DNA from 4 places in the Arthrobacter sp. SLBN-112 genome. Region 2 is predicted to be linked to each of the others. Evidence: riboswitches for the same ligand, from Rfam matches in the RefSeq annotation. Region 2 holds a riboswitch; each other region holds the start of a gene.
The links. A riboswitch is a leader RNA that binds a small molecule or an ion and turns the genes downstream of it on or off. The one in region 2 is predicted to bind cyclic di-AMP.

Region 1: it holds a riboswitch for cyclic di-AMP, as region 2 does, so the genes downstream of both, QF050_RS04090 (glycoside hydrolase family 16 protein) here and QF050_RS20010 (NlpC/P60 family protein) in region 2, are expected to answer to the same signal.
Region 3: it holds a riboswitch for cyclic di-AMP, as region 2 does, so the genes downstream of both, QF050_RS00390 (hypothetical protein) here and QF050_RS20010 (NlpC/P60 family protein) in region 2, are expected to answer to the same signal.
Region 4: it holds a riboswitch for cyclic di-AMP, as region 2 does, so the genes downstream of both, QF050_RS13185 (LysM peptidoglycan-binding domain-containing protein) here and QF050_RS20010 (NlpC/P60 family protein) in region 2, are expected to answer to the same signal.

The regions. Positions count from the first base shown of each region.
Region 1 covers NZ_JAUSXY010000001.1:879,068-884,458, forward strand. Annotated here, with positions in the region: gene QF050_RS04080 (oligosaccharide flippase family protein) at 1-29, opposite strand, end outside; gene QF050_RS04085 (glycosyltransferase family 4 protein) at 26-1,216, opposite strand; gene QF050_RS04090 (glycoside hydrolase family 16 protein) at 1,351-2,454, opposite strand; cyclic di-AMP (ydaO/yuaA leader) riboswitch at 2,460-2,633, opposite strand; gene rpsF (30S ribosomal protein S6) at 2,997-3,302, shown strand; gene QF050_RS04100 (single-stranded DNA-binding protein) at 3,376-3,951, shown strand; gene rpsR (30S ribosomal protein S18) at 4,079-4,318, shown strand; gene rplI (50S ribosomal protein L9) at 4,336-4,788, shown strand; gene QF050_RS04115 (YdcF family protein) at 4,962-5,391, shown strand, end outside.
Region 2 covers NZ_JAUSXY010000001.1:4,319,082-4,324,472, reverse strand. Annotated here, with positions in the region: gene QF050_RS20020 (metal-dependent transcriptional regulator) at 1-342, shown strand, start outside; cyclic di-AMP (ydaO/yuaA leader) riboswitch at 452-694, shown strand; gene QF050_RS20015 (peptidoglycan DD-metalloendopeptidase family protein) at 705-1,526, shown strand; cyclic di-AMP (ydaO/yuaA leader) riboswitch at 1,639-1,836, shown strand; gene QF050_RS20010 (NlpC/P60 family protein) at 1,907-2,584, shown strand; gene QF050_RS20005 (NlpC/P60 family protein) at 2,746-3,513, shown strand; gene QF050_RS20000 (HNH endonuclease) at 3,779-4,279, shown strand; gene QF050_RS19995 (NTP transferase domain-containing protein) at 4,323-5,330, shown strand; gene QF050_RS19990 (molybdopterin molybdotransferase MoeA) at 5,327-5,391, shown strand, end outside.
Region 3 covers NZ_JAUSXY010000001.1:90,823-96,213, forward strand. Annotated here, with positions in the region: gene QF050_RS00380 (glycosyltransferase family 39 protein) at 1-103, shown strand, start outside; gene QF050_RS00385 (ArnT family glycosyltransferase) at 110-2,143, shown strand; cyclic di-AMP (ydaO/yuaA leader) riboswitch at 2,292-2,454, shown strand; gene QF050_RS00390 (hypothetical protein) at 2,458-3,264, shown strand; gene QF050_RS00395 (glyoxalase superfamily protein) at 3,261-3,674, opposite strand; gene upp (uracil phosphoribosyltransferase) at 3,719-4,354, opposite strand; gene QF050_RS00405 (phosphatase PAP2 family protein) at 4,367-5,170, opposite strand; gene QF050_RS00410 (nucleoside deaminase) at 5,226-5,391, shown strand, end outside.
Region 4 covers NZ_JAUSXY010000001.1:2,807,170-2,812,560, reverse strand. Annotated here, with positions in the region: gene QF050_RS13210 (glucose 1-dehydrogenase) at 1-522, shown strand, start outside; gene QF050_RS13205 (DUF1810 domain-containing protein) at 554-1,000, opposite strand; gene QF050_RS13200 (DNA alkylation repair protein) at 1,025-1,552, opposite strand; gene QF050_RS13195 (TraR/DksA C4-type zinc finger protein) at 1,549-1,908, opposite strand; gene QF050_RS13190 (lytic transglycosylase domain-containing protein) at 1,930-3,243, opposite strand; cyclic di-AMP (ydaO/yuaA leader) riboswitch at 3,498-3,671, shown strand; gene QF050_RS13185 (LysM peptidoglycan-binding domain-containing protein) at 3,675-4,511, shown strand; gene QF050_RS13180 (protein adenylyltransferase SelO family protein) at 4,612-5,391, opposite strand, start outside.

The sequences.
Region 1 (5,391 bases), 3.4 Mb from region 2:
CGTTCCAGCTCGCCGGGCGCGTAGGTCACAGTTGCCTTGCGGTGCCGGATAAGTCCCCGGCGGGGGAGGACGAAGCCACGGCAGCCCGCACCTCAGCCAGGTACTCCCCGGCCACGGTGTCCCAGGACCGGACGGTGCCGGCGGCCTGTCCCGCAGCGCCGCCGGGAGAGCTGTGCGGCGGCCGGGGGGCCCTGAGTTGTTCCACGACCTTGCGGACCATCGCGTCCTGGCCGGACTCAACAGTGAGCAGCGGGTGCGGCGGAAGTTCCCGTGCCGCCACCGGGGATGCCACCACGGGCAGCCCCGCCGCAAGGGCCTCAAGCACGGAGTTTCGGATGCCCACGCCGTGTTGGTCGGGGAAGACGGCGACGTCGGCCCCTTGGAAGATGTCCAGGATTGATGGGACGTTGGCCAGGACTTCAACGCGGGGACCGGCCAGCGCCTGGACCGCAGCCGTGGGTTGCCGCCCGGCGATGACGAACCGGGCCTCCGGAACCTCCCGCCATACCAGGGGAGCAATTCGGGTGGCCAGGAGCGTGGCGCTGTCAACGTTGGGGCCGTAGTTGAGGCTGCCCGCGAAGCATACGACCGGTGCGGTCCGGTCCCGGCGGGGGCCGGCGGTCGCGGCTGTTCCGTTGGGGATGGCTGCTACGGCCCGGCCGAGCTTCGCGGACCAGGCCGCAGCGTCCTGCGCCCCGACGGTCAGCAGCCGCGCCTTGGCAGGCAGCCCCCGCTCAGCCCGTTCGGCGAGGAGTTCCCGCAGCCGGTAGGCAGGCCGGAAGGCGCGCGCGATGGCCGTGTCCATGCCGGCGCGGATGGACCAGGGGTCCACGGTCTGCAGCACCATGGGCCCGGCCACGTGGTGGGACAGGAAAAGGGCGTGCGGGCCATGGATGAGGGTGGCGTTGTTGCTGCCGGACAAGGTGGCCGCCGCTGCCCGCGCCGAGGGAGTGGAGCGCCGGTGTTTGCCCAGGCCCGTGAGGCCGCCCAGGGAGCGCGCAAGAGCGGACAGGTCGCCCCGCTGGGCAATTTCGTGGACGGTCCCGCAGCGCGCCCGGATCTCCGCCGGTACCGGGACGGGCCCGGAAAACGTCAGCAGGGTGACGGCCACATCTGCGGGAAGGTGCAGGATCACTTCGTACGGGATCATGGAGCTTCCATCACCGAGTTGCGGGTCCCGGTTGGGCACGCTTTCAGTCACGTACAGGAGCTTCATTGCAAGAGTGTACTGGATCACACTGGGACGGCAGGGGTTGCTTTGGGCAACTTTGTGGGGAACCGCAGGAAGCCAAAAAGGGGCGACGGCGGGAAGTCCCCGCCGTCGCCCCTTAAACCGAAGCGCGTGGCTGGCTACTGCCAGGCGCGTACGTAGTCCACCAGCAGCTGGGACTGCGGGCCGTAGACCGGGTTCGTCGAGGAAGCGCCGACGTTCAGGACGATGTACTGCGGGGCGTTTCCGTCGTCCGTGGGGTAGGACTTGACCTTCACGCCGTCGAAGTAGACGTCGGAGGAGTTGGCCATCCGGTGCAGGCCGAAGGTGTGGTACTCGTTGGCCCAGTTGCCGCCGACGGTGCCTTGGTTGTGTGCGCCCGAGCTTGAATGGTAATTGACGGTCATCTTCCCCTGGAGGACTTCCGCGATGTCGTTCTCGCCGGTGGCGGGCCACGACTGCCCGGTGGTCCAGAACGCCGGCCAGTTGTACAGGCCGTTGGCGTTGCCTGGGAACTTGATGCGGGCCTCCACGTACCCGGTGGTGAACTGGTAACCGGTGCCAGCCCCGCCCTTGGGGTTGGTGGACACCAGGGACCCGGACGAGGACGAGGCAAGGCTGAGGGCCAGGTTGCCGTTGCCCACGGAGACGTTGGCGGGGCTGGTGGCCGCTTTATTCATGGTTCCGCAGTTGGGGGCGAACCAGCAGTTGGACCACTTTGCGCTGTCCAGGCCTGAGCCGTTGAACTCGTCGGCGAAGGTCATGGTCCAGTTTCCGGGGACGCCCGCGGGCATGGGCGTCCCGCTGTTGGCCAGCTGTGCCGCGGCGGGCGCCACGACGATGGGCGACTGCGGGGCCGGAGCCGCCGCGGCGGGGGCCGGGGCAGGCGCAGCGGGAGCCGGTGCCTGCGCGGGAGCCTGCTCCTGGGCGGGTGCGGCGGCCGGTGCCGGGGCAGGGGCCGGGGTGGACGGGGCCGGGGCCGGGGTGGACGGGGAGGCCTGGGCCTGGACTTCGCTGCCGGCGTCGGCGGCGCTCGCCACCCGGGAGACATCTGCAGTCTCGTTGCCGTTGGCCAGGCCGAGGCCCAGGGACGCCGCGCCGAGGAGGGCTGCTGCGAGGCCGGCGGCCAGGGGCAAGCGGCGGCGGGAGTCTTTGGATGTCAGAAATGGCCGGAGCCCGGCCGGTGCGGTCTCATTTTGATAACGGTGTGCGCGTTTGGCGTTCGCTTTGCGGGATGCGGGCATGGGGAATTACCTCTCAACGCCTGCGGAGTTAGCTGTCGGGTTCGAATGTTGCCATTCGGCCGCTCGCTGCGGCTTCACCCCGAGGGCAGGCGGAGGCCATACCCGTGACGCTTGGGTCCCCCGCCTCTGCCTGGAACCTGGGGGATCGCGGAAGCGGCAGAGTTGGGCGTCTTCCGGGATTGGGGCCGGCTGGGGCGGCCCACCCGAAGACCGTACACGAAAATCCTCGCGGAATCACAATTGGGTAACGGAAGCAACATCACGGGCGTGGCTTGCCGCCCGATTGCCGCGCGGGCCTTTACAGGGGGTGCCGGATTCCCTGCGTTATCCACATAAGAGGGCGGCCGGGCTGTTCCCGCCGCATCACGCGGCTAGCCTTGAGTCAAGCGCGAATCGCCTATCAGGTCCAGATGCACTAGGATATTGAAGTCTGTGCTGCGTCCTGCCTCCGTACCGGTGGCAAGACACTTCACGGACTCGCAAATGAACCTCCTGTTACGGAAATGCCGTAACCGCTTAGCCCAAAGGAGGTGGGTTCACATATGCGTCCTTACGAATTGATGGTAATCATCGACCCCGAGGTCGAAGAGCGTACCGTTGAGCCGTCGCTTCAGAAGTTCCTGAACGTCATCACCAACGATGGTGGAACCATCGAAAAGGTTGACATCTGGGGCCGTCGCCGTCTGGCTTACGAGATCAAGAAGAAGTCCGAAGGTATCTACGCCGTGGTGAACTTCACCGCCAAGCCGGAAACCGCCAAGGAACTTGACCGCCAGCTGTCTCTTAACGAGACCATCATGCGCACCAAGATCACCCGCCCCGAAGAGCAGAAAGTTGTTGCTGAGTAATTCAGCACCGATTTTCATTCTTTACCCCGCAGGAAACGCACTCTTCACCCAGGATCGAACAAGGAGGCAGTAGATGGCAGGCGAGACCACCATTACGGTCATCGGTAACCTCACCAATGACCCGGAATTGCGGTTCACACCGTCCGGTTCCGCGGTAGCGAACTTCACCATCGCTTCCACCCCCCGCACCTTTGATCGCCAGTCCAACGAGTGGAAGGACGGGGAGACCCTGTTCCTCCGCGCCGCTGTATGGCGTGAAGCTGCCGAGAACGTCGCCGAATCCCTGACCAAGGGAATGCGCGTGATCGTGACCGGCCGCCTGAAGAGCCGTTCCTACGAAACAAAAGAAGGCGAAAAGCGCACCGTAATCGAGCTTGAGGTCGACGAAATCGGCCCCAGCCTGCGCTATGCCAACGCAAAGGTCAACCGCACCCAGCGCTCCGGCGGACAGGGTGGGGGCGGCTTCGGCGGCGGCAACGGCGGCGGTGGCTTCGGAGGCGGCAACCCTGGTGGAACCCAGGGCGGCAACTCCGGTGGAGGCTGGGGCGGCGGCAACCAGCAGGCTGCACAGGACGATCCCTGGGCCACGCCCGGCGTGTCCAATGCAGGCGGCTGGGGCAACGGCCCCGATTCCGAACCTCCCTTCTAAAACCCAAACAACGGCCCGACGCCGGGACCGCCCGGGAGCCGCAAGGCACCCAAAGGTTTTGCCGCCGTCGGACCACCACCATCCCGTGGATCAATATCCACGGGCTCCCTAGAATAGGAGCTCCACGATGGCTAAGGCTGAACTCCGTAAGCCCAAACCAAAGTCCAACCCCTTGAAGGCCGCTGACATCACTGTCATCGACTACAAGGACGTAGCATTGCTGCGCAAGTTCATCTCCGACCGCGGAAAGATCCGCGCCCGTCGCGTCACTGGCGTCACGGTGCAGGAACAGCGCAAGATCGCCCAGGCAATCAAGAACGCCCGCGAAGTTGCTCTGCTGCCTTACTCCGGCGCTGGCCGCGGCTAAGGAAGGGATTAACTAACATGGCAAAGCTCATTCTGACCCACGAAGTAACCGGTCTCGGTGCTGCTGGCGATGTTGTCGAGGTCAAGGACGGTTACGCACGTAACTTCCTGCTGCCCCGCGGCTTCGCCCTGACCTGGACCAAGGGTGGCGAGAAGCAGGTTGAGTCCATCAAGGCTGCCCGCGCCGCCCGTGCGCACGCTTCCGTTGAAGCTGCACAGGCACAGGCCCAGGCTCTGTCCTCCAAGAAGGTCAAGCTCGAGGTGAAGGCCGGCGAGTCCGGTCGTCTCTTCGGCACCGTCAAGCCTGCTGATGTCGCTGCCGCTGTTGAGGCCGCCGGCCTCGGAGCCATCGACAAGCGCAACGTTGAACTGCCGAACCACATCAAGTCTGTCGGTTCGTACACGGCCAACGTTCGCCTGCACGAGGATGTTTCCGCTGTCATCGACCTTGAGGTCGTTGCCGGAAAGTAGTTTCCGCACTGCAGTTGAATGGCCCCCGCCCGGGACTCCGGTGCGGGGGCCATTTGCGTTCAAGGTCACTGCCGGGGCTCCCGGCTGCCGGGTGCGGGCAACATATGCTGGCGGGATGCCGGCCCTCCGTTCCTGGCGCGGGCAGCACCGTTGCCACGGAAGGACACCGAGCATTGCCGTTTCTCGCCGTCAGCAGCATCCTCCTGGTGGCTGCAGCCATCAGCTTTGCGGCCGACCGGAGGCGCCTGAGGAACGGAGTCTTCCTCGTCTCCGGGGCGGTCGTGGGCTGGCTTGGGCTCCTCGTGGACTCCGGCAACAACTCCGTGCCTGTCCTCATGACCCTGGCCCTGGGCTTACTGCTTATCGTGTCAGCGCCCGTCCTTGCCGTGTTCCTGGTCCTCAACGGCATCATTTTGCTGCGCCGCGAAGGCCGCAGCCTGGCAAACCTGTTGTCCCTGCTGGCAGGGCTGGCCGTGGTGGCCGTCCCCCTCGTCCTGGCTGCCCTGCAAACGTACGTGCCCGGGCTTGGCGCGGTCACGTCGGTGGCCGCCCTCTTGGCCGGGTATCTGGGCTTCGTGTTCGTCAGCTACCTGGTCTATTCGC
Region 2 (5,391 bases):
GGCCATCCCACTGAGTCGCCCTACGGCAACCCCATCCCCGGCCTGGCCGCCTTGGGCGGGCAGCCTGGGCCCGGCTTCGGTGACGGCGCCATCAGCCTGGTGGAAGCAATGAAAGCCTACGGGCCTGCCTCGGGAGTGACCATCAGCCGCCTGGCGGAACCGATCCAGGTTGAACCGGAACTGCTGACCCAGCTCGACGAAGGCGGCATCCGGCCCGGCGCGGCAGTGTCACTCGAACGCGTGGGTGACTACATTTCGGTGCGGGTGGCAGGAATCGAGGGAGCGTTGGAGCTTCCGCCCGAGGTGGCCGCGCACGTCTTTGTCGCCGTGAACCAGGCCTGACACCCCGCTTCCTTTACCCCACGCAGGGGTTTCCACACAAAGATAACGGAATTGTTACCCAGGGTCTTAAGCCCCTATAGTGGAAGCCAGCGTTGATACTTAAGCGTTACCTGATCCGGAGCCGAGCTCTGCCAGCGGACCAGGTGTACGAGTCGTTACTGGCAGAGGCGGGGGAACCACAACCGGCAGCGGGGGACTGCCTTGGGGTGAAGTCCGTCAGCAGCAAGCCTCTCCAGTGAAGGATTCCTCCGGGGATACTCCTGCGCAGAAGTTTGCCCATGGCGGGCCGGGTCTTTGATCTCTCTGACCCGAATCCGACAGCTAACTCCGCAGGCGATTCCAGAGAGGAACCCTTCTTGACCATGCAGACCTCCCGGGGCCGCCGTCGCGCCGCCGGCCCCCCTGAGGCACCCCGGGTTGTCGAAGTCGCCGCTGCGGAGCGCCCCCGTGACCCCCAGCGGGATGCGCGCCGCCGCAGGGGTCCATTCCGGCAAATCACCGACTTTGCTGCGGCCAGCGGCATCGGCCAGAAGGCTGGCATCGCCCTCGCCGCCACCGGCCTGGTGCTGACCGTGACCATGCCGGCCACAAGTCCCGTCATGGCGACGGACGCAGCCGGCACAGTACCCCAGGCTGCCTCCTCCGTCAGCCCCCAGCCCCAGATTTCCGCCGATGTGGGCGCCCAGATCGACTTCAGCCGCTCGGCCGTCGTGACGCAGGCAGACCCGGACGGAAAGCTGAAGCAGTTGCTGAGCGCCCAGTCGGCCGGATCGGTAAGCCGGGCCGCCTCCGCCGGAACCCTGGCCGCCCCGCTGGCATCCCTGGTTACCGCTTCGCCCTTTGGCTACCGGGTCAGCCCCATTACCGGGGGCACCGGAGACTTCCACCGCGGACAGGACTTCGTGGCACAGTGCGGGACGCCCGTCCTGGCAGCCGCGACAGGAACCGTGACCTTCGCCGGCTGGCACCAGTTCGGCGGGGGAAACCGGGTGGTCATCGACCACGGCAACGGCCTGGAGACCACGTACAACCACCTCTCGTCCTTCAACGTCAAAGTGGGCCAGACGGTCTCCCGCGGCGAAGTCGTGGCACTGAGCGGGACCACCGGCGCTTCCACCGGCTGCCACCTGCACTTCGAGGTGCAGGTCAATGGCGAAGTGGTCGATCCCATGGGCTGGTTGTAACCGAATGATTGCGCACTCTCAGCTCACAGTGACGAGCCGTGACCTGAATGTGACATTGAAGCAAAACTGCTGTACCGTCTAACTCGCGTCAACTTTTCCGAAGTTGACGCTCTTGAGTGGATTGCCTAACTCTGCCACCGCTCAAGGTCCGTTCGCATTTCATCGTCTGGCAGGGGCGGGGGAACCAATTTTGGCCTTCTGCATTGTGGAAGGCCTTGGGGTTAAGTCATGAGCTTCCCAGGAAGCAAAGTGGCCGGGTGACTCCCATCCGAATCCGACAGCTCACCTCGCAGGCATTGGGAGAGGCTACCTTCGTGTCTTCACGCCATAATTCCGCGCGCCACCGTGCGCAAACGGTTCGGGCCAACCCTTTGGACGCTGTGTCCAAGGCCGTGAGCGCCAATGCCGGGACCGTCGGCCGCCAGGCTGCCGTCGTGGCAGCGGCTTCGGGCCTCATCCTGAGCATGGGCCTGCCGGCCACCGCAGCGGACACCACCGCTGGTGTCTCCGCCTCCACGGAGTCCGGCTCGGCGCAGACCGCCCTTGCTGTCACGGCAGCCCCCACCGCCACCGTTTCCTTCGAGCGCCCCGTGGTCAAGACCACCGCTGCTCCTAAGGTGGAAACGGTGCGTACCCAGTCCACTGCGTCAGCGGACCGAACCGCCAATGCTGCCGGCCAAGAGGCGTCCACGGCCGGGCAGGCAGTGGAGACCGTTTCTTCCGCGGCCACCTCGGGCATCGCCGCGATCGCCTACACCGGCATCGGCCACCCCTACGTCTGGGGCGGCACCACCCCCAACGGCTGGGACTGCTCCGGGTTCGTCCAGTGGGTTTACGCCCAGGCCGGGATCAGCATCCCCCGCACGAATGCGTGGAGCATCATGACACCCACGTCCACCCCCCAGGCGGGTGACCTTGTTGTCCAGAACGGCGGCGCGCACGTCGGCATCTACGTCGGCAACGGCATGATGATCAGCGCGCTCAACCCGTCGCAGGGAACCATGCTCCACTCGCCTGCAGCAACCGGTACTTCCACGTACTACCACCTGAACAAGTAGTTCTTGGGCTCCCGGCTCCAAGGGCTATTTCTTTGCCCAAAGCTTTCTCGCTAGAAACCACATCCCCGTTCGGGATGCGCCGGCGTACCCCCAAGATGCCGGCGCATCCAACCCCCTCGGACAGGCCACCGCGGTCCAGAGGAAAACGAAAGAGAGAACTGATGACGACTCGTGCTACCGCACGGCACCGCGCCGAGGTCACCAAAACCAACTCGATCGCAATTATTGCCAAGGCTGTCAGCGACAACGCCGGCGGCATGGGCCGCCAGGCCGCAGTGATCGCTGCAGCTTCCGGCCTCGTCCTGACCAGCGGCATTGCCGCGAACGCTGCCGACACCAACGTCAAGCGCGACTCAGCTCCGGCATCCGCCATGGAAGTTGAATCCGCCGTCGACGCTCCGATTTCGGCGGCTTCCACCATTGCCATCAGCTTCGAGAAACCCGCCGTTACCACCACCCCGGCTCCGGCTCCTGAGCCCGAGGTTGCGGTGCAGGAAGCCGCACCGGCCCCTGTTGCCCAGACCGTCGCCGCTCCGAAGGTCACGGCCAAGGTTGCAACTGCGGCTGCCACGGCTGCTCCCGCCGGCCAGGTTTCCGCCAGTGGAAAGGGTGCTGCCATCCTCTCCGCTGCCTACGCGCAGCTCGGCGTGCACCAGGACTGCACCATGCTGGTGACCAACGCACTGGCTGCAGTCGGTATCCACTTCCACGACTGGCCCGCCGGCTACCTGTCCTTGGGCGACACCGTGCCTGCTTCCCAGGCCCAGCCCGGGGACCTGATCTACTACGCCGACGGCGGCGGAGGAATGGCGCACATCGCTGTCTACGCCGGAAACGGCATGGCGGTCCATGGCGGCTTCAACGGCAATGACACCGTTGTGTTCAGCGCCAACGTTGGCTCCGGACCGGTTTTCATCCGCGTCAGGTAAGCACCGCAGCGCGCCGCCCACCCGCGGCGCCGGAGCGTTTCCCGGGAAAGACCCCTGCCACTGCGGCGGGGGTCTTTCCCGTTAACGCCAGCCATTGCGCTGCATCGCAACTCTCGCCATGGCCGGCGCACAGGCCTCCTCGTGTGCCGATTACCTGATATTGCATTTCTCTGTTTACTCTTGTGATGTCGATCCATAGCCCGGACATGCCGAGGGCAGCCGGCCCTCGTGCCCCTGACGGGTGCGGCCGTGAAGAGGTACGTGCATGCGCACTCTCGTTCTGAATGCTGGATATGAACCGCTGGCGGTTATCACCTTCCGTCGGGCGCTGGTGCTCGTGCTGACAGGCAAGGCGAGCGTGGTGGCCGAGGGGGATGATCCCGTGGTGGGCCCCACTGACGTCCTGGGCCGCCCATCCGTGATCCTCCTGAACCGGTACATCCGCCCCCGGTATAACCATTCAACGGCCGTCAGCCGCCGGGGCGTGCTCCGGCGTGACGGTCACAAGTGCGCGTATTGCGGAAAGGCAGCGCACACAATCGACCATGTCCATCCAAAATCGCGGGGCGGGGCCGATTCCTGGGAGAACCTGGTGGCTGCCTGCCTGCGGTGCAACAACCTCAAGGGCGACCACACCCCCGGTGAGATGGGCTGGACCCTGCGCTTTGTGCCCGAGCCGCCGCACGGAACCATCTGGCAGATCAAGGAATTGGAGAAGCCAACCCCGGCCTGGGACCCCTTCCTGCTTCCGGAGCGCGCTGCCTGACCATCGTGCGCCCGGGGCGGTTGCTGTTCGTTAGGCTGGGGTAGTGCAAGCGGCCCCTTTGATCTTTGACGCCCTGATCCTGGCGGGAGGGCGGTCATCACGCTTGGGTGGCGTACCCAAGCAATCGCTGGTTCTCGGGGGAAAAACCCTTCTGGAGCGGACCCTCGACGCGGCCGCCGGTGCCCGCCGCACCGTGGTGGTCGGTGATGTTGGCTCCCTCCGCGATCACCCGTCCTCCGCATCGACCGCCGGTGCCCCGCCCACCCACTCCCTGCCGCCCGGCGTCCTGACCTGCCGGGAGGAACCCGCGTTCGCCGGTCCCGCGGCCGGGATCTCAGCCGGCCTTGCTGCCCTTGCCGAACATGGGGGAGGCGCCCCCTTTACCTTGGTGCTGGCCTGCGATATGCCGCTGGCATCCGAGGCGGTGGCGGTGCTGCGGGACGCGGTGGTTGCTGCTGCCGATGGCCGGGGCGCCATGGCCTGCTCGACTGACGGCAGGGAACAGCAGCTGGCCGCCATTTATAACACGAGCGAGTTAAAACAGTCATGCGAGGAATTGGCTGGGCGGAATGCTTTAGTGAACGGTTCCGTAAGGGCCCTCCTTGCTAATCTGGACGTGCAGCTTGTCACAGTCCCCGCCGGGTCCACTGCCGATGTGGATACTTGGGGTGACGCTGCCGCGCTGGGGATCGCCGCCGGGAGCCAGCGTGAAGACCAAGACCAAAGCGTGCGGAGCCAACGTGGGAGGCAAGTCGTGAAAAGCCAGGACGAAACGCTGGAGGAATGGTGCAGGGCCCTGCTCCAGGCGTACAAGCTTGAGGACGTCCAGGTAGACGTGAACGCAGTGCTGGCCCTTGCCGGCGTCGCCGCCCACGCCGTTGTCCGGCCGGCTGCTCCACTTACCACCTTCATCGCAGGCTTTGCCGCGGGCCTGGCCGCCGCACCCGGCAGGGAGATGGACAGCGCCTCCATGGACGCGGCAATGGCCGTGGCACGTTCCCTGGCCGCCGACTACGACAATGAAGCTGCCGCCGGGACCCCCGGCGAATGACGGCAGAACCCCGCGACTGGCCGGAGGTTCCACCCGCTGACGGGCAGGAAGTGCCACAGGG
Region 3 (5,391 bases), 4.2 Mb from region 2:
CATGGGCGGCCGGGGCGGCAACTCCGAGGTGGCCGCGTGGGTGCAAGCCAACTTCCAGGCCCAAACCGTGGGGAACTCCACGGTGTACCAACTCACTAAGTAGGACCCCATGGCCGGCTATTACCCAACCCCAGTGAAGGCTCCCCCCGCTCCCGCTGCCCAGGGCCCTGTTGCCGCGGCCCGCGTGCGGCGGGATCCCCTGGCCCTCCGGCACCGGCTGGAACTGTTAGGCGTTCTGGCGGCCACCGCCGTGCTGTACCTGTGGAACCTCGGGGCGTCCGGCTGGGCCAACGCTTTCTACTCCGCCGCCGCCCAGGCCGGATCGCAGGACTGGGCGGCCTGGTTCTTCGGCTCCTCGGACGCCGCCAACTCCATCACGGTGGACAAGCCACCGGCGTCCCTGTGGATCATGGCGTTGTCGGTCCGGATGTTCGGCCTGAGCTCCTGGAGCATCCTGGTTCCCGAAGCCCTGATGGGCGTCGGGATCGCCTGGCTGCTGTACCTGGCCGTCCGGCGGGCAGCGGCGCCGGCCACCGGCGACCCGCGGCTCGCCCACCGGGCAGGCCTGCTGGCCGCTGTGGCGCTGGCCCTGACGCCGGTGGCCACGCTGATGTTCCGGTTCAACAACCCGGACGCCCTGCTGGTGCTGCTCATGACCGCCGCCGGCTACGCGGTGCTTCGCTCCGTCCAGGAGGACCGGCTGCGCTGGCTCCTGCTGGCAGGGGTCTTCCTGGGCTTCGGGTTCCTTGCCAAGCAACTGCAGGTGCTGCTGGTGGTCCCCGGCTTTGCGTTCGCCTACCTGGTTGCGGCGCCGGCAGGGCTGGGCCGGCGGCTGCTGCACCTGCTCGCCACCGGTGCGGCGATGGTTGCCGCGGCCGGCTGGTGGCTGGCCGTCGTCGAACTCATCCCGGCGGCGGACCGTCCGTTCATCGGCGGTTCGCAGGACAACTCCATCCTGGAGCTGACCCTCGGCTACAACGGCCTGGGCCGGCTGACGGGCGACGAAACCGGCAGCGTGGGTGGCGGCAACGGCTGGGGCGTTCCCGGCCTGCTGCGGATGTTCAACAGTGAATTCGGCGGCCAGATCGCCTGGCTGCTGCCCTCCGCCCTGATCCTTGCTGCGGGCCTGCTGTGGCTTGGGCGGCGGGCGCCGCGGACTGACGCCGTGCGGGCGTCGGTGATCATCTGGGGTTCCTGGGTGCTGGTGACCGGGTTGGTCTTCAGTTTCATGGCCGGCATCATCCACCCGTATTACGCGGTGGCATTGGCACCGGGGATCGCCGGGCTTGCCGGCCTGGGCCCGGTACTCCTCTGGCAGCACCGGCGGCAGGCCGCTGCAGCGGTCCTCCTCGCGGCATCGGTGGCCGCGGCAGCCCTGATGGCCTTCACCCTGCTGGGTACCACGTCCGCCTACGGTCCGTGGCTGCGCTGGCTGGTGCTGGTTGCAGGCCTGGCGGCCGCGGCAGGAATTGGGCTGGGCAGGTTCATTCGCCTGCGCTCGGTTCAGCGGACGACGACGGCGCTCGCCATTGCGGCATCGCTCGCCGGACCGCTGGCGTTCTCCATGTCGACGGCGACGACGGCGCACAGCGGGGCCATTGTCAGTGCCGGGCCGGCGACGTCGTTCAGCGGCCCGGGTGGGTTCGGCGGAAACCGGGCCGGCGGGTTTGGTGCGGGCGGCAATTCCCGGCAGTTCAGCGGCCAGGCCGGGGCAACCCGGGGCGGCGCAGGCCAGACTGGACAAGGCCAAGGTGCCGGCGGTGGCCGTGCCGGCGGGATGGGTGGCCTGGGTGGCCTCCTTGGTGCGCCCACGCCGTCGGCCGAGCTCGTGGCCGCACTCAAGGACGGTGCCTCGAACTACACCTGGGCCGCGGCAGTGGTCGGTTCGAACAATGCCGCCGGTTACCAACTGGCAACGGAACTGCCGGTGATGGCTGTGGGCGGCTTCAACGGCACCGACCCCTCCCCCACGCTGGAACAGTTCCAGGCACTGGTATCCCAAGGCAAGGTCCACTACTTCATTGCCGGCGGGACCATGATGTCCAACAGCGGTTCGGACGCCTCCACCCGGATTGCGCAGTGGGTAGCGTCTACCTTCCCGTCGCAAAGCATCGGCGGGACCACGGTCTACGTCCTGGCGTGATAATCGCGCTGCAGGACAAGTCGCGCAGCAAATCGACGCGCCAGGAATCGTGACTTCCGTTACCCAAATGTGACTAATGCGTGATCTTCCTGTAGCGTTGATTGGGTGCGGTCCCCGTTCGGGCCGCATATCCCGGGTTGACGCCAAGCTCTGCCGCTTCCCGGATTCCGCTTGAGCAACGGCAGAGGCGGGGGACCCACCGTCCCGGGCATTGATTGCCCTTGGGGTTAAGCCAGCACGTGTTTGTTCCGTGCGGCCGGATGCCCTCATCCGAACCCGACAGCTAACTCCGCAGGTGTGAGAGGCGATCAATCATGTCTAAATCCATGGCAAAACCATGCCTGCAAACCAAGGCAAAACACCGGGCCAAACCCCAGCCCGCCAAAAACACCACCTTGGGCCGGCGTGCTGCAGTCCTCGCGGCATCGTGCGCTGTGCTGGTTGGCGTTGGCGCGGCAGGCCAGGCGACCACCAGCATGACCCAGGCGTCGTCCACCGGGTCAAACTCTTCAAGTTCGGCGTCGGACGCTCAGATGAGCATCGAGAAGAGCGAAATCCGGTCCAACCCGGCCGCGAATCCCGCTCCTTCCGCCATCAGCGTGGCGCCGCAAGCGGCCGAGCCGGCTCCTGCGCCCGCACCCGCCGCCCCGGCAGCTGAAGCACCCGCCCCGGCGCCTGCCCCCGCACCCGCTCCTGCCCCCGCACCCGCTCCTGCCCCCGCCGTCGCGGTTAACGATCCCGCAGGTGCCCAGGCCTATGCCGCCAGCCAACTGTCTTCCTTTGGCTGGGGACCGGACCAGATGCAGTGCCTCCAGACGCTGTGGACCAAGGAATCCGATTGGACCACCACGGCCACCAACGCCAGCAGTGGCGCGTACGGCATCGTCCAGTCGCTGCCCGCGGAGAAGATGGCCAGCGCGGGCGCCGACTACCTGACCAACTACCGCACGCAGATCAACTGGGGCCTGGACTACATCAAGAAGAGCTACGCCTCGCCCTGTGGCGCATTGAACTTCCACCTGGCGCACAACTGGTTACTAGGCACCACTGGTACTGGACACCACTGGACAACGCCCGCCGCGGGCCGCGTCACCATGATCCGGCCCGCGGTTTTGCGTTAACCGGCGTCCTGCGCGGCGTCTTTCCCGTCGCCCTGCCCGGCGTTCCGCCACGGGATGTACTGGACAGACCACCTGTTGCCGTCCGGATCGGCGAAGTACAGGAAGTGGCCCCACTGCTGCACGTCCACGTCGCTGACATCCACGCCGTTGCCCTTGAGCTGGCGGTGGGCGGCCTGGATGTCGCTGACCACCAGCTGCAGGTTGGAGCCGGTGCCGGGCGGAGCGTCGGTGAGCCCTTCGCCGATGCAGATGGAGCAGGCAGAGCCGGGCGGCGTCAACTGCACGAAGCGGATCGAATCCGACGGTCGCTCGTCGTAATCGGCGTTGAAGCCAACCTTGTTGACGTAAAAATCCTTGGCGCGGTCCACATCGGACACAGGGACAAAGACGAGTTCAAGTTTCCAGTCCATCCGCACAGGCTAGCGGCGGGAACCGGCGTGGAAAAGGGCCGGTGCTAACCGGCGATGCCGTACAGGCGGTCGCCGGCGTCACCCAGGCCGGGAACAATGTAGGACTTTTCGTTGAGCTTCTCGTCAATTGAAGCCAGGACGATGTGTACGTTGGCCCCGGACAGTTCCTCCTCCAGCCGGGCCAGGCCCTCCGGGGCGGCCAGCAGGCAGATGCAGGTGACGTCGGAAGCACCGCGCTTGAACAGGAACTTGATGGCTTCGCGCAGTGTTCCGCCGGTGGCCAGCATCGGGTCCAGGACAAAGACCTGGCGGCCGGTCAGGTCCTCGGGGAGGCGCTCGGCGTACGTGATGATGTCCAGGGTTTCCTCGTCCCGGGCCATGCCCAGGAAGCCCACCTCTGCGGTGGGAACCAGCTTGGTCATGCCCTCCAGCATGCCCAGGCCGGCGCGCAGGATGGGGACCACCAGCGGCGTCGGCTTGGTGAATGCGGTGCCGACAGTGGTGCTGACCGGCGTTTGGATGGTGACGGGCTCGGTGCGGACCTCCCGCGTGGCCTCGTAGGCCAGGAGGGTCACCAGCTCTTCCGTCAGCTGGCGGAAGACCGGCGACGGCGTGTTTTTGTCCCGCAGGACGGTGAGCTTATGGGCGACCAAGGGGTGGTCAACAACGAGAGTGCGCATCCCCCAAAACTATCATCCGGCGCTGCCTTTCCCGGGTCCGGAGGAACCGCCGTCGTGCAGCTCCTCCGCCACCACGTCGCGGACAATGGGACGGTCGAACGACGGCGCGGCACCCACGTGCTCCCGCCTGCGGACGATGTGGAACAGCCGGTGGGCCAAAATCACCACGCCCACCCAGGTGAGCCCCAACAACCAGCCGGCCATCACATCCGTAAGCCAGTGGTGCCCAAGGAAGACCCGGCTCAATCCCATGGCGATGATGAACACCGCACCCGCCGTGATGGCCGTAACCCGGACGCGCATAACCTGGAACTGGAGGCAGATCAGGTAGACCACAAGGCTGATCACCACCGTGGTGTTCAGCGTGTGCCCGCTGGGGAACGACGGCGAGTCCTCAAACGGCGGAACGGCGTCTGCGTGGTCCGGGCGCGTGCGGCCCACCAGCTTCTTGCCAAAGGTGGTGGCGGTGATGGATACGGCTGCCGCACCGCCAATCAGGATCAGGGGACGCCAGTTGCGGCTTAGGTAGGTCAGCCACGCGGTGAGGATGCTGGCCAGTATGGGCATGCCGATGCCGCCGCCAATGTTGGTAAAGCCGGTGACGAACGCATCGAGCCCGGGGCTGCGCAGGCTCTCGGACAGGGCCAGGGCAGGCTTGTCCAGGTTCGCCAGCCCCGCGGAGTCCACTACGTTGTCGTACACCTCGGCGCCGAGCAGGGCGAGGGAGACGATGACCACACCGCCCACGAGGATGGTGAGGAACAGCGCCGCGTAGGGTTTGAACCAGGTCCCCAAGCGGTCCCGAAGCGTATCCATGGTGCCTCCCGGCATCGGTAAGTAACCTGAGTATCCCCGAAACTATCATTGAGCCATGCCGTTGCCCGAAAAGAAACACGATGCCTGGATGGGCCTTGCGCTCGCGGAAGCCCGTCGCGCCCTCGCCACAGAGGATGTGCCGATCGGCGCCGTGGTCATAGGGCCCGACGGCGGGGTGCTGGGTTCCGGCCGAAACCAGCGGGAGGAACTGGGCGACCCCA
Region 4 (5,391 bases), 1.5 Mb from region 2:
GCCGTGGCCGTGCTGGGCGGGGTGGACCTCCTGGTCAACAACGCAGGAAAACAGGTTGCCCAGGAAGACCTGCAGGACATTTCCGACGAGCAGTTCGACCACACGCTGAAGACCAACGTCTACGCCATGTTCTGGGTGACCAAGGCTGCCGTGCCACATCTGCCTGCCGGGTCCACCATCATCAACACCACGTCCATCCAGGCCTACAACCCGTCGCCAACCCTGGTGGACTACGCCACCACCAAGGCCAGCATCAACAACTTCACCAAGGGCCTGGCGCAACAGCTTGCGCCCAAGGGCATCCGGGTGAATGCGGTGGCACCAGGGCCCATCTGGACCCCGCTGCAGGTGAGCAGCGGCCAGCCCAAGGAGGCGCTGCCCGAGTTCGGCCAGTCCACTCCCCTGGGCCGCGCCGGCCAGCCCGCTGAGCTGGCCCCCGCTTACGTCTTCCTGGCCTCACCCGAGTCAAGCTACGTGGTGGGCGAAACGCTGAACGTCAACGGCGGCAGCCCCACGCCCTAGCATCCTTCCACGGCCCCCGGCGGGTGCCCTGTTATTCTGCCGCGTCCTGGCCGGCCAGCAGGTCATCGGTGGCGGTGTCGGGTTCGCCATCGAAATATTGGGCCAGGACCGTCTTGAACACTGTTTCTCCGGGCGCGGCCCGGAGAAACAGTGTCATGGACGAGCGGAGCTTTTGCGCGTCGATTCCGCCAAGGATGTCCGACGCCGAACGGCCGGCATGGGTGGTCAAGGCCAGGGCGCACTCGAGCAGCCTTGGACCCAGGACGTGGTGGTCCAGGTAGGCGCGGGCTTCAGCCAGTGACGAGATGGCGTACTTGCGTGATGTGGTGCTCTGCCCCAGCCCGGCAATCTGGGGAAAAATGAACCACATCCAGTGGCCGGTCTTATTGCCGAGCTGCAGCTCGGCCAGCGCGTGCCCATAGGTGCCGCCGCTTTCTTGGGCGGTGACGAATCGTTCCAGGTCAAAAGGTTCACTCATGGGGGTCTCCTTGTGGGGTGCGGTTCACGGCGTCAACTCTTTTTCCAGTTGGCCTGCTGCGGTTTGGAGCTGCGGGTCCGGGTCTTCGCGCCATCGCGACAGGACGGCGGAGGCCCGCTGGCGTTCGCGGCCGCCCAGGCCGGCCAGCAGGGGTACCAGGACGTCAGAAACCAGGGGCTCGGCCAGGTCGGGCGCCTGGGCCGAGCGAAGGAAGCCCTCCAGCCGGGTCAGGTCCGAGTGCCGCAGCAACCGCACGTTCGTTTGCAGCAGTACCACGGCGGCCAGGCGGCGTTCGAAGACCGGCCGTGAGCCGGGCTTCGGCTGGCCCCACAGGGCGGAGGCCAGCATTACCGTGGCGTCGTGGCCCATGTCCTTGAACTTCCGGATGGCGTCCCGGACGGTGCCGCGGACTGCACCGATCGAAGATCCGTAGGAGGCCAGTGCCCCGCCCAGCCGGTTGCCCACCTCGTCGGCCCGGTACCAGGCCCCCTCGTTCCGGAGGGTCCGGTCGATGAAGTCAGCAGCCGCGGCGACGTCGGTCATTTCGGTCATCGCCCCCGCCCCGCGGACGCATGCCGGATGCAAAATGGGGTCCACGGCCGCGCTTCGAGCCTGCCGTCCGAGATGGGCTCGCCGCAGACGGCGCAGGTTCCATAGGTACCGTTGGCCAGGCGGGCCAGGGCTGCCTCCACCTGGTCCAGCCCGGCTGAACTTTGCTTCAACAGTACCGAGGCCTGCGAGAGTTCGAAGGCGATCGTGGCGCCTTCGGGATCGTGCTCGTCGTCGACGTTGGAGTTTTGGCGCGCCGAGTTGGCCGCGTCGATATCGGCCCGCAGCGCCGGCAACAGTGCCAACCGCCGGGCCCGTTCGTCTTCGAGCAGCATCCTGAACCGTTCGAAATCTGGCATGCGGAAAGCCTAGCGCGTCAGTCAGTACCAGTTCAGGGCTACCGAATGGCTCCAGGCGCCGCACGGGGAGCCGTAGCGGTCGCTGATGTAGCCGAGCCCCCACTCGATCTGCGTCCGGTAGCTGGTCAGCCAGTCGCTTCCGGCGCTGGCGTACTTGCCGGGCGGCAGCGCCTGGGCTATGCCGTAAGCACCGGAGGAGGCGTTGGTGGCGGTGGTCAGCCAGCTGGATTCTTTGGTCCACAGCTGGGCCAGGCACTGGAACTGGTCCGGGCCCCAGCCGAAGGCACCCAGGCGCCCGGAGGCATAGGCCTTGGCACCGGCCGGATCATTGACGGCACCGCCGGGGACGGAGGGAACGACGACGGGCGGCGGGCTTGGCACGGCCGGCTGCGGCGGACTGCCGGGAACCGGGTCGGCCGGCGGGGCGGGGTTTGCCGCGTTGCCGGCCGGAGCGGCGGGCGCGGGTTTGGGCTGCCGGGCTGCGGCCGCGGCTGCCTGCGCTGCGGCTTCAGCCTGCTGGCGGGCCTGTTCCGCCGCGGCGGCCCGCTTGGCTTCCTGGGCTGCTTCATAGGCAGCCAGCGCCGCCTGGCCCTGTCGGTACTCTCCTTCGAGGGCCGCCGTCGTTCCCTTCAGCGAGGCCAGCTGGGCGGTCAGTTCGCTGCTGTGCTGCTGTTCGTCACTGACCTGCCGGGCGAGCGTGTCCTGGGCGGAGCGGGCCGCGTCCAGTTTGGCTTTTGCTTCCCCGGACAGGCGTTCGCGCTCACTGCGGGCCGCTTTTTCCTGTTCCGCCAGTGACGCGGCAACTTTGCCGGCGGCCGCAGCTTTGTCCACCAAAGCCGCCGTCTTGTCGCCCACCAGTTGGACGAGGTTGAGCCCCTGGACGCTGTTGTTCTGCAGGGCATCCAGGGCCACGAAGAACCCTGTATTGGTCCCGCCCGTCTTGTACGACTGGACGGCAAGGGCACCGATCTCCTTGCGATACTTGGCCAGTTCGTCGTTGGCGCGGGCGGCTTGGGCGGACAATGCGTCCAGCCGCGTTGACGCCGCCTGAAGCTCGGCGTCGGCCGCGGCATAGTCCGCGGCTGCCCGGACGGCAGTGTCACCGGCCGCTTCCGATTGGGCTTGGAGGCCGCTCAGCAGCCCGTTGATGGTGGTGATCTCCGCCGCTTTCGCCGCCTCGGAAGACTGCGCCTGCTGCACGTCAGCCCAGGACGGGTATCCACCGGGCGGTGGAGGCTCGTCCGCGGAGGCAGGCAGCACCGTGGCCGCTGCCACCGCGATGGCGAGCAATCCCCCCATCAGCGGGGACTTGGGCATGGTCACGAACAGGGGCATAGTCCCGAAGCATACCGGCGACACGCCGGGGCGGAAAGACGGCCGTGCCCGCTTTGTTACCCGGAGGGGCCGCCACCGGATCAATCTCCGGTCGATGCCGGGCGGAAGGGCCACATCCAATCGTTTGCAGAATACGAGAGACAAAGCTCGTATGTTACCTAAACGTGACAATTGGGGCGTCCGCGGGTTATGGTCTTCTGGTGTCCCTCCCAAAACGGGACATTCCCATCAGTTTGCCGAGCCCTGCCGCTGATACCGGGATTCAACCGCTTTCATGCTGGCAGGGACGGGGGAACCAAGTTTCCACGACCTTTTGAGGTCTTGGGGTTAAGTCGGACAGCTCCTCCGCCCACCGCGGAGATGTGTTCGGCCGGGTATCTCCAACCCGAACCCGACAGCTCACCCCGCAGGCATGGGAGAGGCGATCTACCGTGTCAAAAAATCTCACCACTGCCCGCCACCGCGCGACTCCGGCCCGTTCCATTGCGCTCGAGGGCCTCGCCCTGACCGCCAAGTCGCAGGCCCGTTCGCTGGGCCGTCCGGCCCTCGCGGTTGCGGCCGCGTCCGGCATTGCCTTCGGGGTCGGCGCCCCGGCCCACGCGGGCGTGACTGGCGCGGACACCACGGAGCAAACTAATGTCCAGGCCACCGCAGCGCCGGCAGTTGCTCCGGCTGGCGCGGCAGCAACCGTGCACACCGTCGTTTCCGGGGATACCCTGGGCGCGATTTCGGCAGCGTACGGGGTCAGCCTGAACGACGTCCTGGCCGCCAACGGCTTGGGCCTGTCGTCCATCATCTACCCCGGCGACCAGATCCGGATTCCCGGTGCAGGCTACGTGGCAGCACCGGCTCCGGCCCCTGCAGCGGCGCCAGTCCAGGCGGCAGCTGCCACCGCACCGGCAAACACCGGCATGAACATGTCCTACGCTTCCGCTACTCCGGTGGCTTCCACCACCGGCACCGGGACCGGGGCCGCCATCCTGGCGTCCGCCTACAGCCAGATCGGTGTGAGCCAGGACTGCACTGCCATGGTTGAGAAGGCCCTGCGTTCGGTGGGCAAGAGTGTCGGCGATCTGGCGCCCACCCAGTTCTTCCAGTACGGCAGCGTGGTCGGCAGCCCGGCACCCGGGGACCTGATTATCACCTCGGGCCACGTGGGTGTGTACGCCGGCAACGGCCAGGTTGTGAGCGGCGGCGTCAACGGGTACACCACGCAGGTGCACTCCATCAGCTGGCTCAGCGGCTACTCAGTGGTCCGCGTAGCCTAAGCCTTCGCACAGCGAAGCCGGCTTCTGACAGGAGGGCGGCAGCCGGGTTTCCGGCTGCCGCCCTCCTGTCGTCCTGCTGCGGGCCTCATTCCGTGGCGGATCAGGTCCCGCAGAAGGTCGTGTACGAGCCGAAGCCCTCCGGGGCCCCTTCCATGTAGCGCTCCATCCCGGCCCGCTCGGTGAAAGGATCGGTGACGGCCTCGAGCAGGCGGTGCAGCGGGGCCAAGTCTCCTTCCGTGCCGGCGGCGAGGGCTTCTTCCACCAGGTGGTTCCGCGGAATGTACGCCGGGTTGACGTTGTCCATCAGCCCCGCATCGGGTTGCAGTGCCAGCCACCGCTCAGCCCAGGCGTCGAAACCGGCTAAGTCCAGCACCATCCCGCGCACGGGGCGCAGGTCGCCGCGGGCGGCCTTGCCGAGGTTTCGGAAGAACAGCGTGTAATCCACTGGGCCGTCTTTGAGGATGGCCACCGCATCATCGACAACGCCTGACGCGGCGTCGTCGCTTCCGTTGCCGCCGGCAAGGCCCAGTTTGGATTTCATGCCACCGGTCCACGCCTCGCTGTACTGTCCACGGAATCCGCCGAGCACCTCCACCGCGGGAGCAACGGCCTTCTCCTGGTCCTCGTCGATGAGCGGGAGCATCGCCTCGGCAAGACGGGCAAGGTTCCATTCAGCAAGGACCGGCTGGTTGGCGTAGGCGTAGCGTCCACTGACGTCGATGGAACTGTAGACGGCCGCGGGATTGAAGGCGTCCAGGAAAGCGCACGGGCCGTAGTCGATGGTTTCCCCCGAGATGGTCATGTTGTCCGTATTCATGACCCCGTGCACGAATCCCACCAGCATCCACCGGGCCACCAGGCTGGCCTGTGCGGAGACGAC